DNA from 2 places in the Arthrobacter sp. PTI12 genome. Region 2 is predicted to be linked to the other one. Evidence: riboswitches for the same ligand, from Rfam matches in the RefSeq annotation. Region 2 holds a riboswitch; the other holds the start of a gene.
What was found. Region 2 has a riboswitch for glycine ahead of gcvP (aminomethyl-transferring glycine dehydrogenase). Riboswitches for the same ligand answer to the same signal wherever they lie in the genome.
Positions count from the first base shown of each region.

Region 1: linked by a shared signal. The riboswitch ahead of gcvP (aminomethyl-transferring glycine dehydrogenase) and the one ahead of gcvP (aminomethyl-transferring glycine dehydrogenase) in region 2 are both predicted to bind glycine.

Region 1 is NZ_CM155256.1:271,890-279,384, forward strand. Features, by position in the region: gene xdhB (xanthine dehydrogenase molybdopterin binding subunit) at 1-1,293, opposite strand, end outside; gene AC1MBU_RS01335 (xanthine dehydrogenase small subunit) at 1,290-2,786, opposite strand; gene AC1MBU_RS01340 (hypothetical protein) at 2,935-3,099, shown strand; glycine riboswitch at 3,185-3,282, shown strand; gene gcvP (aminomethyl-transferring glycine dehydrogenase) at 3,441-6,293, shown strand; gene gcvT (glycine cleavage system aminomethyltransferase GcvT) at 6,304-7,437, shown strand.
Region 2 is NZ_CM155256.1:387,287-394,781, reverse strand. Features, by position in the region: gene AC1MBU_RS01945 (hypothetical protein) at 1-472, shown strand, start outside; gene AC1MBU_RS01940 (lipid II:glycine glycyltransferase FemX) at 469-1,566, shown strand; gene AC1MBU_RS01935 (phytoene desaturase family protein) at 1,569-3,014, shown strand; glycine riboswitch at 3,099-3,200, shown strand; glycine riboswitch at 3,202-3,305, shown strand; gene gcvP (aminomethyl-transferring glycine dehydrogenase) at 3,360-6,188, shown strand; gene gcvT (glycine cleavage system aminomethyltransferase GcvT) at 6,198-7,310, shown strand; gene AC1MBU_RS01920 (L-serine ammonia-lyase) at 7,307-7,495, shown strand, end outside.

The sequences.
Region 1 (7,495 bases), 120 kb from region 2:
GTGCGAGGCGTTGAACTTCGCGATCTCCTCGCGGCGCCGGGCAACGTCCGCACGGTCCGAGAGTGACTGCCAGATCGCCTGAAGGCGTTCGGCGTGCCGCACCGGCTGCCCGTACGGCGTGCTCTGCCCGGGCTCATAGAAATTACGATGACGAAGCTCACTCGGATCCAGCCCCAGCAACGGCGCGCACCGGCCAAGTAGATCCTCGATCACGAGCATCCCCTGCGGACCGCCGAAGCCTCGGAACGCCGTCTGCGACGTCTTATTGGTTTTCGCGATCCGGCCGTTCACCTCGATGTTCGGGATGTAGTAGGCATTGTCGATGTGGCACAACGCCCGCTGCAGCACAGGTTCGGAGAGGTCGAGGCTCCAACCGCCGTCGCTCGTGAGGGTGGCTTTCAGCGCCTGGAGGCGACCGTCGTCGTCGAACCCTGCCTCCCACGTGGCGTGGAAGGGGTGGCGCTTGCCGGACATGGTGATGTCCTGGGTGCGGTTCAGCCGCAGCCGGACGGGCCTGCCGGTAAGCGTGGCGCCGAGCGCCGCGATGGCCGCGAAGCCGTGCGGCTGCATCTCCTTGCCGCCGAATCCGCCGCCCATGCGGAGGCACTGCACTGTGACGTCGTGACTGGATAGGTTCAGCACGTGCGCCACGATTTCCTGCGTCTCGGAGGGGTGCTGGGTGCTGCACTGGATGAACACCTGCCCGGACTCGTCGATGTAGGCGAACGATGCGTGCGTTTCCAGGTAGAAGTGCTCCTGCCCGCTGAACTGGAACTCGCCACTGAACCGGTGCGCTGCATCCTCGAGCGCCTTGTCCGGCTCGCCGCGAGCAACCGTCGGGCGGTTCCCCTGGAAGCTCTCGGCCGCGATGGCTTCCTCAACAGTGATCAACGACGGCAACGGCTCGTAATCGACCTCCACCGCCTCCGCGCCGAGGCGCGCGGCTTCTAGCGACTCCCCCAGCACCCAGCACACGGCGTGGCCGTAGAACATCACTTCGCTGGGGAAGAGCGGTTCGTCATGCTTGATCCCGGCGTCGTTCACGCCTGGAACGTCCGTCGCCGTTAGTACCCTGACGACGCCCGGAACCTCCAGCGCGGGCTCGGTGCGCAGGCCAGCTATGCGGGCGTGAGCATGCGCCGACTGAACCGGCCAGGCATGCAGCGCGTTCGAGCTGCGGACAACCAGGTCATCCGTATACAGAGCCGTACCGGTGACGTGGGCTGCGGCGCTTTCGTGGGATACGGGGACACCGACCACGGGGTTTACTGGGCGATCCGACAGCGACTTCACTTGGCCACCTCCAGATCTTCAGCGTTCTCAGCATGGAATCTCAGCAGCGCCTGTCTCAGCATCGCCGAGCGGTACAGCGAGCTGGCCCGCATGTCATCGATCGGCGTTCCTTCACCCGCCATGACGACGGCGGCGGCGGCCACCGTGTCCGACGTCCAGGGTTGACCGACGAGCGCCTCTTCCGTCGCGAGAGCGCGGATTGGCGTCGCTGCCACACCGCCGAGTCCGATGCGCACGGAGGTTACGACGCCGCCGCTGAGTTGCAGTGCGATGGCCACGGACACACTTGAGATGTCGTCGAAGCGCCGCTTCGCGATCTTGTAAAACGCGGTGCTTTCGGCGAGCGGCAACGGGATGCGAATAGCGCGGAGCATTTCGTGCGGCTGACGAACACTCTGGCGGTAGCCGGTGTAGTACTCGGACAACGGAACTTCGCGCTCTCCGTCTGTGGAGGAGAGGACAATTCTTGCGTCGAGCGCCAGGAAAACCGGCGCGGAGTCGCCGATGGGCGAACCCGTGGAGAGGTTCCCACCGAAGGTCGCGGCGTTACGGATCAGCCGGGAGGCGAACTGCGGGAAAAGGTAACCCAACAGCGGGACGCGGCCGTCGAGCGCCCGCTCGACTTCAGAGAGTGTCAGCGCGGCGCCGATCTCGATGGAATCGGCGTCGAACGTCAGCGCCCGGAGTTCCTCCAGCCGATCAATCGCGAGGACCAGCGGCGGGCGGGAATGCCGCAAGTTCACCTCAACGCCGAGGTCCGTGGCACCGGCAACAAGCTTCACGTCAGAACTGTCGCGCAGCGTCTGGTGGACCTCATCAAGCGACTGTGGACGAATGAAGTCCGATTCACCGCTGACGCGTGTGTGCTTTGCAGCAGGGGCCGGTCGGCTTTGGCGGTCCAGCAGCGGATCCGAATCATCTGGTGTTTCCAGCGCGTACGCTGCGTCACGGATCGGCCGGTAGCCGGTGCAGCGGCACAGGTTCCCGCTGAGCGCATGGAGGTCAAACCCGTTGGGGCCGCATTCGTGGTCGGTTGCATGCTCTTCACCGACGACGGCGGTTCCTGTCTCCTTGTCTTCCTGCGCCGGCGAGCGCTCCGGTCGGTAATATTCAGCAGCCATCGAGCAGACAAATCCCGGGGTGCAGTAGCCACACTGCGAGCCGCCGCGCTCCGCCATCTCGCGCTGTACAGGGTGGAGATCTTCCGGCGTGCACGCATCGGAGACGTTCCCGAGACCCTCAGCGGTGACGATTTCCTGACCGTCGAAGGCCAGTGCCGGCGGGAGACACGCATTGACCGAGGTCCATCGGCTGCGATCGGATCCGTCCGGGCGGGCTACGAGGACCGCGCAGGCGCCGCACTCCCCCTCGGCGCAGCCTTCCTTCGATCCCGTGAGCCCTTCGTCCCGCAACCAGTCGAGTAATCGAATGTGGGGGTTTGTTCCGCTGCAGTCCCGGACTTTGCCGTTGACGGTTACCTTGATTCCGTCCATCATTCACGCTCCCGTACTAACCGGACCGACGCGCCAACCGAACTGCCTGAAGCGTGTCAAACTGTTCGTTACGTAGTTTCGGTGTGACCTAGCGTACACCCACCGAGCGGAACTTCGTTTCCACCATGCGATAGAAAGGAGCAAAGTTTTGAGCACAACAAGTCCTGCTGCCGAGGAAGAGCGGCGACTTCGGTTGTTGAAGTTCAGGGAGGCAGTGGATGCGGCATCGAGCGCTAGTGCCGCTGGCCATCGATACGAGACTGCCCTCTGGGAGCGTACAGAACTGGCTGACGTAGAGAAGTCACTGAACTAGACGGACCCAGTCGTACAGGAGTTGCGTGAAGACTCAACCAACCGGTAGTCTGTGAATCGCGTCACCTGTCAGTGACGCACGCTTTCGATCCGCGGCGGGAGAGTCCTGCCGGTACGTTCAGCAGGCGCCGTAGGAGCAAATCCTCCCCAGGAATCTCTCAGGCCCACGTACCGCCGCGGCGAGGCAACTCTGGAAAGCAGTCCGGGAAACCGGGCTCACCGACGGTGCAAGTGGATCCTGAGAACATCAGGAAAAACGGAAACTCTCAGGTCCAATACAGAGCGGGGAGGAACCCAAGTCATCGTGGTGTTTTGCGCCACCTGAGTTATGGAGTTCCTCATATGACAGTCCAGTCATCCGTCCCCACGTTCGCAGACCGCCACATCGGTGCGCGCCGCCAGGACCACATCAGCACGATGCTCAAGGCTGTTGGCTATGACACCGTCGACGGCCTCGTTGACAGTGCCGTTCCCGATTCCATTCGTCAGGAAAGCCCGCTCGGGCTGGACAGTGCGCTCAGCGAAGTCCAGGTGCTGGCCGAACTGCGAAGGCTTGCGGGCAGGAACAAGACCGCCGTCCAGATGATCGGTCAGGGCTACTACGACACCGTCACGCCGGCAGTGATCCGCCGCAATATCCTCGAGGCGCCCGCCTGGTACACGGCCTACACGCCTTATCAGCCCGAGATCTCGCAGGGCCGGCTCGAGGCGCTGCTCAACTTCCAGACCATGGTGCAGGATCTCACTGCCCTGCCGGTGGCCAACGCTTCCCTTCTCGATGAAGCCACGGCGGTGGCCGAGGCCGTGCTGCTCATGCGCCGGGCCAACAAGAACAAGGCCGTCAAGGACGGCAAGACGGTCCTCGACGCGGACTGCCTGCCCCAGACCATTGCGATCGTCCTCGGCCGCGCAGAGGCGCTCGGATTCGAGGTTGAGGTCGCTGACCTCTCGCAGGGACTCCCGGAAGGCGACATCAACGGCGTCGTCCTCCAGCAGCCGGGCGTCTCCGGCCGTGTCTGGGACCAGACCTCCGTCATCGCAGAAGCGAAGGAGCGCGGTGCGCTGGTCACGGTCGCCGCTGACCTCCTCGCACTGACGCTCATCACCCCTCCGGGTGAGCAGGGAGCGGATGTCGCCGTCGGTTCCACCCAGCGCCTCGGTGTTCCACTGTTCTTCGGCGGACCGCACGCCGCCTACATGGCCGTGCGCGACGGCATGGAACGCACCCTTCCAGGCCGCATCGTCGGCGTCTCGAAGGACAACGCCGGCGCCACCGCCTACCGCCTGGCCCTTCAGACCCGCGAGCAGCACATCCGCCGCGAGAAGGCCACGTCGAACATCTGCACCGCGCAGGCGCTGCTGGCTATCGTGTCTTCCTTCTACGCCGTCTACCACGGCCCGGACGGACTGAAGGCCATTGCCCAGAACGTCCACAGCAGCGCCCGTGCGCTCGCCACCACGCTGAAGGCCGCCGGCTGGGAACTCGTGAGCGACTCCTTCTTCGACACCCTCACCGTCCGCGTCCCCCGCGACGCCGCCAAGGTGGTCTCCGCCGCCGAATCCCGCGGCATCAACCTGCGCCTGGTCGATGCCGACACCGTCGGCATCTCAGTCGATGAAACGACGACGCCGGAAATCCTCTCCGCCGTGTCCGCCGCCTTTGGCGCCGGCCAGGTAAGGGAAGCCGCAGGCTTCGAGCTGCCCGCCGCCGCGGTGCGCACCTCGGAATATCTTCAGCACCCGGTCTTCAACACGCACCGCTCCGAGACTCAGCTGCTGCGCTACATCCGCAGGCTCTCGGACCGCGACCTCGCGCTGGACCGCACCATGATCCCGCTGGGCTCCTGCACCATGAAGCTGAACGCCACCGCCGAAATGGAGGCCATTTCGTGGCCGGAATTCGCTTCGATCCACCCTTTCGCCCCGGATTCCCAGACCGAAGGCTGGCGCGAGCTGATCGACGGACTCGAAGCCGACCTTGCTGAGATCACCGGGTACGACCAGGTCTCCATTCAGCCCAACGCCGGTTCACAGGGTGAGCTCGCCGGGTTGCTCGCTATCCGCGGGTACCACGCCTCCCGCGGCGAGGGCCAGCGCAACGTCTGCCTGATCCCTGCGTCCGCACATGGCACCAACGCTGCTTCCGCCGTTCTCGCGGGTATGAAGGTTGTCGTCGTAGCCACGGCTTCGGACGGCACCATCGACCACGGGGACCTCCGGGCGAAGATCGAAGCCCACCGGGATGCACTCTCCGCGATCATGATCACCTATCCGTCCACCCACGGCGTGTACGACGCCGACGTCCGTGAAGTCTGCGATGCGGTGCACGAGGCCGGCGGCCAGGTCTACGTCGACGGCGCAAACCTGAACGCGCTCGTTGGCCTTGCCCAGCCGGGCAAGTTCGGCGGGGACGTCTCTCACCTGAATTTGCACAAGACCTTCTGCATCCCGCACGGCGGCGGCGGTCCCGGCGTCGGGCCGGTGGCTGCAAAGGCACACCTGGCACCGTTCATGCCGGGCGACGCGAACAAGTCCGCCCATGAGGCAGGGCACGGTGTTGCGATTTCCGCATCCCGCTTCGGTTCCGCGGGCGTCCTGCCAATCTCCTGGGCGTATGTGAAGCTGATGGGCGGCCAGGGCCTCACCGAAGCCACCAAGTCCGCCCTCCTGGCAGCGAACTACATTGCCGCCCGGTTGACCGAACACTTCCCGGTCCTCTACACCGGCGAGAGCGGCCTTGTGGCGCACGAGTGCATCCTGGACCTTCGCGAGCTCACAGCGCGCACGGGGGTCACGGCCGAGGACGTTGCCAAGCGCCTCATCGACTTCGGGTTCCATGCCCCCACGCTGTCCTTCCCCGTGGCGGGCACGCTGATGGTGGAACCGACCGAGTCCGAGGACCTCGCGGAAATCGACCGCTTCATCGAAGCAATGGTGACCATCCGCAAGGAAATGGAGCAGGTCGCCACCGGAGATTTCACTATCGGGGAATCGCCGCTCCGCAACGCACCGCACACGGCTGCCGCCGTCGTCACCTCAGAGTGGGAGCGCCGTTACCCGCGCGAGCAGGGCGCTTTCCCCATCTCCTCCCTCCGGCAGGACAAGTACTTCCCGCCGGTTGGCCGCATCGACGGCGCCGCGGGAGACCGTAACCTGGTCTGCTCCTGCCCTCCCCTCACCGCTTTCGAAGACTAAGGATTCCTCGATGACTGAGAAGTACACAGCACTCTACGACCAGCACAAGCTGGCCGGCGCCTCATTCACCGACTTCGGCGGCTGGCAGATGCCCCTGAAGTACAGCTCCGAACTCGCCGAGCACCACGCAGTGCGCAAAGCGGCCGGGCTGTTTGACCTCTCCCACATGGGAGAAGTCTGGGTCACCGGCCCGGACGCCGCGGCCTTCCTTGACTACGCACTGGCCGGGAAGCTCTCAGCAGTGGCAGTCGGAAAAGCCAAGTACTCGCTGATCTGCCAGGAAGACGGCGGCATCATCGACGACCTGATTTCCTACCGCCGCGGGGAGGAGAAGTACCTGGTGGTGCCGAACGCCGGCAACGCGCCAGTGGTCGCCGCGGAATTGCTTGAAAGGGCCGCCAACTTCGATGTGACCATCGACGACGTCTCTGCCCATACGTCACTGATCGCTGTCCAGGGACCCAAAGCCGAGGAAATCCTGCTCACGCTGGTGCCCGCCGAACAGCAGTCACTCGTCACCGAACTCAAGTACTACGCGGCGGTCGAGGTTGAGATTCAGGGGAACGGCGCAGCCAAGGAACTGCTCCTGGCCCGCACCGGGTACACCGGCGAGGACGGCTTCGAAATCTACGTACCGAACGAGGATGCCCCGGCTCTGTGGGAGGCTCTGCTGGAGACCGGGACCGGGCAAGGCCTCATCCCCGCCGGCCTCGCATCCCGCGACTCCCTGCGCCTTGAGGCAGGCATGCCGCTGTACGGAAACGAACTCTCCCGCGAGGGCAACCCCTACGCCGCAGGTCTTGGCCCGGTCGTCTCGCTGGCCAAGGAATCCGACTTCATCGGCAAGACCGCGCTGGCTGAACTCAAGGCAGCCGGCGCCGGCTCCACCACCGGACGCAAGCTCGTGGGCCTCAAGGGCCTCGGACGCCGCGCAGGCCGCAGCCACTATCCCGTGCTGAAAGACGGCAAGGTGGTGGGCGAAGTGACCTCCGGCCAGCCCTCCCCCACCCTGGGCTACCCGATCGCCCTGGCCTACGTCGATGTCGAACTCAGCGAGCCCGGCACTGCTCTGGACATCGACCTGCGCGGCAAGCCCGAGCCGTTCGAAGTTGTCGCGCTGCCGTTCTACAAGCGTTCGAAGTAGTCCTGCGGCACCTCCGCCAGAGTCGGCATTTTCACGCGTGCTGCTTCGCTTAACGCAC
Region 2 (7,495 bases):
GGCACCGCGACGCCCACGCCTTCCGCAAGTGATTCTTCTGCTGCTCGGAGCACTCGTCCTGGTCCTGCCCGACTACCCTCCCGCACTCACTCTGTGGTTGCTGCCCTTCGTTGCGCTCTCGTATGTCGATTGGCGAATACTTTGTGTCTGGCAGCTTGTTGAACTACTTCACTGGTGGGCGTACTGGATGTACGTAGCCCGTGAAGCGTCGTCAGGCGTGGTGGAGAACAATATCGACTCCCCCTACTATGTCGCCGCGATCTTGGCGCGGCTACTGGCCACCGGTTACCTGTTGTATCGGGTTGCGCAACATATACTTGAATCGACATATGATCCCGCACGGCGCATTGGTATTGACGATCCGGCAGGCGGCCCCTTCGATGGCGCTCCAGACCGGCATGCGCCTGCTCCGGTACTGTTGAGCGAGTCCTCTCCAAACCTCACCATCACCGCACCGAAAGACCCCCAGTGACAGAATCCGTCTTCCGCAGTGAGCGCCTAACGCCAGAGGCATTCGAGCTGTTGGCGTCGGCAAGCCCCGATGTCGTCATTCCGCTCGAACAGACTCCGCAGTGGGCGGACTTCGAGCGCAGTCTGGGCCGGGAACCGTACGGATTGTGGGCCTACTACGACGACGACGACGGCGCACCGGCTGCGATGGTGAGCTTCCTCCGGGTGCGGCGCAGGTTCCGAGAATCGCTGGTCGCGATCAACGGGCCCGTATGGTTCGCGGACCGTACCGCGGAAGCTGAACTCCGTCTTATGCACACGGTTCAGCACCAGTTCACTGATGATCCGGGCACAGACCCTCTCTATGTCCGCATGCAGGTGAAACACCCGCTGCCTCCTGCAGCCGGCCCGATCGAGCACGGCTGGTATGAGCGCGAGATCGTCGTTGACCTGACGCCGGGCGAGGATGCAATCTTCAAGTCTTTCCGGCCGAATGCCAGGAACAGTATCCGTCGTGCGGAACGGTCAGGCGTGGAGGTCCGGACCATCGAGCGGGCACGCTGGGTCGAGGTATTCAGGGCGGACCTGTACCCGATTCTGCAGGAAACAGCGGAGCGCGACGGCTTCTCCAGCTTCGGCCCCGAATACTACGAGTTGCTGCTCTCAACTCTGGGGGATCATCTTCGGCTCATGGTCGCCTACGTGGACAGCAGGGCTGTGAGTTGGTTGATCACTACCGAATACCGCGGCTACTCGGTCTACTATTTTGCGGGCAGCACACACGACGCGCGCAAGACGTTTGCGCCTTATCTGTTGCTGTGGGAAGCGTTTAAACAGCTCAAAGCTGCCGGCAATACCGCTTGCGGGCTTACCGGCATCGTGAGTGAGAACTACCCACAACTGGTCAACGTCACCACGTTCAAGCGGAACTTCTCCAAGAACGTTGTGGACCTCCCCACAACTTATGACATCCCGCTGAACCCGGGTAAGTACAAGGTGGTGGCTGGACTGCTCTCATTCCGCAGAACGGCGCCGGCCAAAGGTCGCGCGTTGCTCATGCGAGCAGCCTCGTCCGTGTCCACGCTTCGCGCCCACCGGTCCGGAGGGAAGAGCTAGCCATGGCGGACGTCGCGATTGTCGGTGCCGGCCCCAATGGGCTGGCTGCCGGCGTCGTGATGGCACGTGCAGGCTTGAGCGTGGAGATATTTGAGGCCGAACGAGCTATCGGCGGCGGGTCACGCACCATGGAGCTGCTTGAGCCGGAACACGTGCATGACATTTGTTCGGCTGTGCATCCGATGGCGTTGGCGTCACCCTTCTTCCGGGAGTTCGGTCTCCGGGAACGGATTCCCTTCGTGGTTCCCGAGCTGTCGTACGCCAATCCGCTGGACAATGGCCGTGCTGGACTCGCGTACCGCGATCTTGGGCGTACGGCGCTCGGTCTGGACAAGGACGGACAGGCCTGGCGGCGACTGATGCGCCCGCTCGTGCAGCACATTGATGGGGTGGTCGATACCGGGCTCAACCAGTTCCTGCGGGTCCCGCGGCATCCAGTCGCGGCCGCCCTGCTCGGTTCAAGGACGCTCGAGCAGGGGACTGGCCTGTGGAACCTGCGCTTCTCGACGGAAGAGGCGGCGGCATTGTTTACCGGAGTTGCCGCACATGCCGTTGCTGCCCTGCCCACACTCGCGGCTGCAGGTGCCGGGCTCACCCTCGGAGCGTTGGCGCATGCCGTGGGATGGCCCATTCCGGTTGGCGGATCCCAGGCATTGGTCAACGCTATGGCGGATGACATCCGGGCACATGGCGGCGCCGTCCACACTGCCCGTCGGATTGAATCGGTCGGCGAGTTCGACGGAGCAAAGGCAGTCCTGCTCGATGTCTCACCCGGTGCTGTTGGCGGCCTGGCAGGCGATCGCCTCCCGCAGGGCTACGTCTCAATGCTGGACCGGTTCCGCTTCGGGGACGGCGCCTGCAAGGTTGACTTCATCCTCTCGGGGCCGGTGCCGTGGGCAAACGAGGAAGTACGAGCGGCCGGCACAGTTCATGCGGGCGGAACCCGGGCTGAAGTGGCGGCGTCGGAAGCCGACGTGGCCGCCGGACGCCATCCGGAAAAACCGTACGTGCTGGTTTCGCAGCCTTCCCTGTTCGATTCTTCCCGTGCACCCCACGGACGGCAGGTTCTGTGGACTTACTGCCACGTGCCCAACGGTTCCACGCGGGACATGACGGAGGCCATTGTGCGGCAGATCGAACGTTTCGCGCCCGGCTTCCGCGACGTCGTCGTGCGTTCACACGTCATGACTGCAGCTGACCTTGAGCAGTACAACGCCAATTACGTGGGCGGTGACTTCAGCGGTGGCGCGGTGACCATCCCTCAGCTGCTGGCGCGTCCCTCATTCGGGCCGCGCCCTTGGCGGATGCCGGGGAAGGGCCTCTATCTGTGCTCAGCATCGACCCCGCCCGGCCCGGGCGTGCACGGGATGGGCGGTTATCACGCGGCAAAACTTGCACTCAAGGACGTGTTCGGGCTGCCGGTGCCGCAGTTGGGAAGGTCATCGTGAGCGCACTCCTTTGCTGATCGATTTCAGCGAAGAGTAAGCTTGATCACGATCGCATAACTGAAAAGCGCAGTAATAAAACGCCCTTGACCCGCAGCGGGAGAGTCCTGCCGTTGACCTACAGCCGGCAGGCGCCGTAGGAGCAAACCCTCCCCAGGAATCTCTCAGGCCCAGCACCGCAGCGGAAAGGCAACTCTGGAAAGTAGCGCAGCTGAAGATAGGTTGTGCTCACCGACGGTGCAAGGTGAACCCTGTGTTCACGGAATCTCTCAGGTCCAAGACAGAGCGGGGAGGAACCCACCCACCTGTCCGCGCGCCCTGCACGCACACTGATTCACGGAGTTCCTCATGACGCACCAGACGGAATCAACTTTCTCCGACCGCCACATCGGTCCCCGCTCGGACGACGCCGAGCAGATGCTCAAGGTCCTGGGCTACCCCAGCCTGGACAAACTCGTCGATGTTGCGGTGCCGGCGAGCATCCGTATCAACGAGGGCCTGGACATTCCGTCTGCGCTGAGCGAGTCGGAGGTCCTGGCGGAACTGCGCAGCATCGCCGCGAAGAACAAGACCGCCGTGCAGATGATCGGTCAGGGCTACTACGACACGGTCACCCCTCCTGTCATCCGCCGCAATGTGCTTGAGGCTCCCGCCTGGTACACCGCCTACACGCCCTACCAGCCGGAAATCTCCCAGGGCCGTCTTGAAGCCCTGCTGAACTTCCAGACGATGGTCCAGGACCTCACTGCGCTGCCCATCGCCAACGCCTCCCTGCTCGATGAAGCATCGGCCGTTGCCGAGGCCGTCCTCCTGATGCGTCGCTCCGGCAAGAACAAGGGACGAACCATCCTGGACGCGGAATGCCTCCCCCAGACCATCGCCGTCGTGCAGGGCCGCGCTGAGGCGCTGGGCTTTGATATCGAGATCGCTGACCTCTCAAAGGGATTGCCGGACGGCGACATCAACGGCGTCGTCCTCCAGCAGCCCGGGACATCCGGCACGCTCCGCAACCACACGGACATGGTCGCGAAAGCGCACGACGGCGGCGCCCTGGTGACGGTCGCAGCGGACCTGCTAGCGCTGACCCTGATCACCCCTCCGGGGGAGCAGGGCGCGGATATCGCCGTCGGCTCCGCCCAGCGTTTCGGTGTGCCGCTGTTCTTCGGCGGACCACACGCTGCGTACATGGCCGTTCGAAAGGGCCTGGAGCGCATGCTCCCCGGCCGCCTTGTTGGGGTGTCGAAGGATTCCGACGGCGCACCCGCCTACCGGCTTGCACTGCAAACACGTGAGCAGCACATCCGCCGCGAGAAGGCTACGTCGAACATCTGTACCGCTCAGGCGCTCCTCGCGATCGTTGCCAGCATGTACGCCGTTTACCACGGTCCCGACGGGCTGAAGGCGATCGCGGAACGTGTCCATGGAAAGGCGGCGCGGCTCGCTGCAGCCGTTCCAGGGACGGTCCACGAGTCCTTCTTCGACACCCTTCTCGTGAAGGTCGAGGGCCAGTCCGAGAGCATTGTCCGCAAGGCCGAGGAGCGCGGCATCAACCTGCGGTTGGTCGATGCCGATCACGTCGGCATCTCCTGTGACGAGACCACCACGGACGCTCACCTTGAAACCATCGCCGAGATCTTCGGGGTAAATCTGTCAGCCGACGCGGAGACTGCAATCCCTGCTGACCTGCAACGGACGTCGTCCTATATGACCCATCCCGTGTTCTCCCTCCACCGCTCAGAGACCCAGATGCTGCGCTACCTGCGCGGTCTCTCGGACCGCGACCTGGCACTGGACCGCACCATGATTCCGTTGGGATCCTGCACCATGAAGCTCAACGCCACGGTTGAGATGGAACCGATCTCCTGGCCCGAGTTCGCAACCATCCATCCGTTCGCCCCCGAGCACCAGACCGAGGGCTGGCGCCAGCTGATTGATGACCTGGAGGGCCGTCTCGCTGAAATCACCGGCTACGCCAGGGTGTCGATTCAGCCGAACGCCGGCTCCCAGGGCGAACTCGCCGGTCTGCTGGCCATCCGCAAGTACCATCTTTCACGCGGTGATGAGGCTCGCACAGTGTGCCTCATCCCATCGTCAGCACACGGCACCAACGCCGCCTCTGCTGTGCTCGCCGGCATGAAGGTGGTTGTGGTCAAGACAGCCGGAAACGGCAACATCGATCACGATGATCTCCAGGCAAAGATCGAGGCGAACAAGGATTCCCTGTCTGCGATCATGATCACCTACCCGTCCACGCATGGCGTTTTCGAGGAGGACGTCCGCTGGGTCTGCGACCAGGTGCATGGCGCGGGCGGTCAGGTCTACATCGACGGCGCAAACCTTAACGCGCTGGTCGGGCTAGCAAAGCCGGGTGAGTTCGGTGGTGATGTTTCCCACCTGAACCTGCACAAGACGTTCTGCATCCCGCACGGCGGCGGAGGTCCCGGTGTCGGGCCGGTAGCAGTGGCGGAGCACCTTGCCCCCTTCCTGCCTGGAGATGCGAATAGCGCAGCTGGTGTAGACAACAGCAACACAGCCGGCGTCCCTATCTCCGCCTCCCGCTTCGGTTCAGCAGGCGTACTGCCGATTTCCTGGGCCTATGTGGCGCTGATGGGAAGCGAGGGCCTGACGGCAGCCACGAAGTCCGCGCTCCTTGCAGCGAACTACGTCGCCGCCCGCCTCAATGAATACTTCCCGGTGCTCTACTCGGGTGAGAACGGACTCGTGGCGCACGAGTGCATTCTGGACCTTCGCGCACTTACCGCGAAGACCGGTGTGACAGCCGAAGACGTGGCCAAGCGCCTCATCGATTACGGCTTCCACGCCCCGACGCTGAGCTTCCCGGTAGCGGGCACGTTGATGGTGGAGCCCACGGAGTCCGAGGACCTGCGCGAACTGGACCGTTTTGTCGAGGCGATGATCGCCATCCGACACGAGATCGACCGCGTCGGAACAGGCGAATGGCAGCTGGAGGAGAGTCCGCTTCGCCAGGCACCGCATACCGCACAGACGCTCATCAGTGACGAGTGGTCGCAGGCCTACTCCCGGGAACTGGCTGCATTCCCGCTGCGGACGCTGCGCCACGACAAGTACTTCCCGCCGGTCCGCCGTATCGACGGCGCCCACGGTGACAGGAACCTCGTGTGCTCGTGCCCGCCGATCGAAGACTTCGAGGACTAAGGGATCGCCATGACAAAGCAGACAGCGCTGTATGCCCAGCACCAGGAACTCGGTGCGGCATTCACCGACTTCGGCGGTTGGCAGATGCCCCTGAAGTACCGCAGCGAACTTGAAGAGCACCACACGGTTCGCCGGGCCGCCGGCATTTTCGACCTTTCGCACATGGGCGAGGTGATGGTCACTGGGCCGCAGGCAGCCAGCTTCCTCAACTATGCCCTCGTGGGAAATATGGAGATCATGGCGGTGGGGAAGGCCAAGTACTCCCTCATCTGCACCGAGGGCGGCGGAGTGATTGATGACCTCATCACGTACCGTCTCGCCGAGGACCAGTTCCTTGTGGTGCCCAACGCCTCGAACTCCGACACGGTTGCTGCCGAGCTGCAGCAGCGTGCTGCCGACTTCGATGTCACTGTGCAGGATCAGTCGGAGGAGACCGCTCTCATCGCGGTGCAGGGACCGAACGCGGAGGCGATCCTGCTCGGCATGGCGCCGGCTGCAGACCGCGACGCCATCACCTCGCTCAAGTACTACGCCGCCGTTCGCGTGGAGCTCGCCGGTCAGCCGGTCCTCCTCGCCCGCACCGGCTACACCGGCGAGGATGGCTTTGAACTTTTCATCGAGAACGCGCAGGCCGTACAGCTGTGGAAAGCCGTGACCGAGGCAGGAACCAACCATGGCCTGGCGCCCTGCGGGCTGGCCTCGCGGGACTCGCTTCGCCTTGAAGCCGGCATGCCGTTGTACGGTCATGAGCTCGGCCTGGAGACAAATCCGTTTGAAGCGGGATTGGGCGGTGTCGTCAGCCTGAAGAAGACCGAGAACTTCGTGGGCCGCTCCGTGCTGGAGCCGCTGAAGGCCGAAACACCGGAGCGAAAGCTGGTCGGTTTGCGTGGTACCGGACGCCGGTCTGCCCGTGCAGGGTACGACGTCGTTTCGAACGGACAGACCGTAGGTACCGTTACGTCCGGCCTTCCGAGCCCGACCCTCGGGTACCCGGTTGCCCTCGCTTACGTTGACACAGCGTTGAGCGAACCGGGCACGGAACTGCAGGTTGACCTGCGCGGACGTCCGGAGGGTTTCACCGTCGTTGAGCTGCCGTTCTACAAACGTCCGGGCCGCTCATGACCATCAGCGCCTTCGACCTCTTCAAAATCGGGATAGGTCCGTCCAGTTCACACACGGGCGGGCCCATGACGGCGGCCTTTCTCTTCACCCGGATGGTGGTGGAGCAGGGGCTGCTGGAACAGGTCCAGCACGTCGATGCTGAACTGTTCGGTTCGTTGGGCGTAACCGGTCATGGGCACGGAACA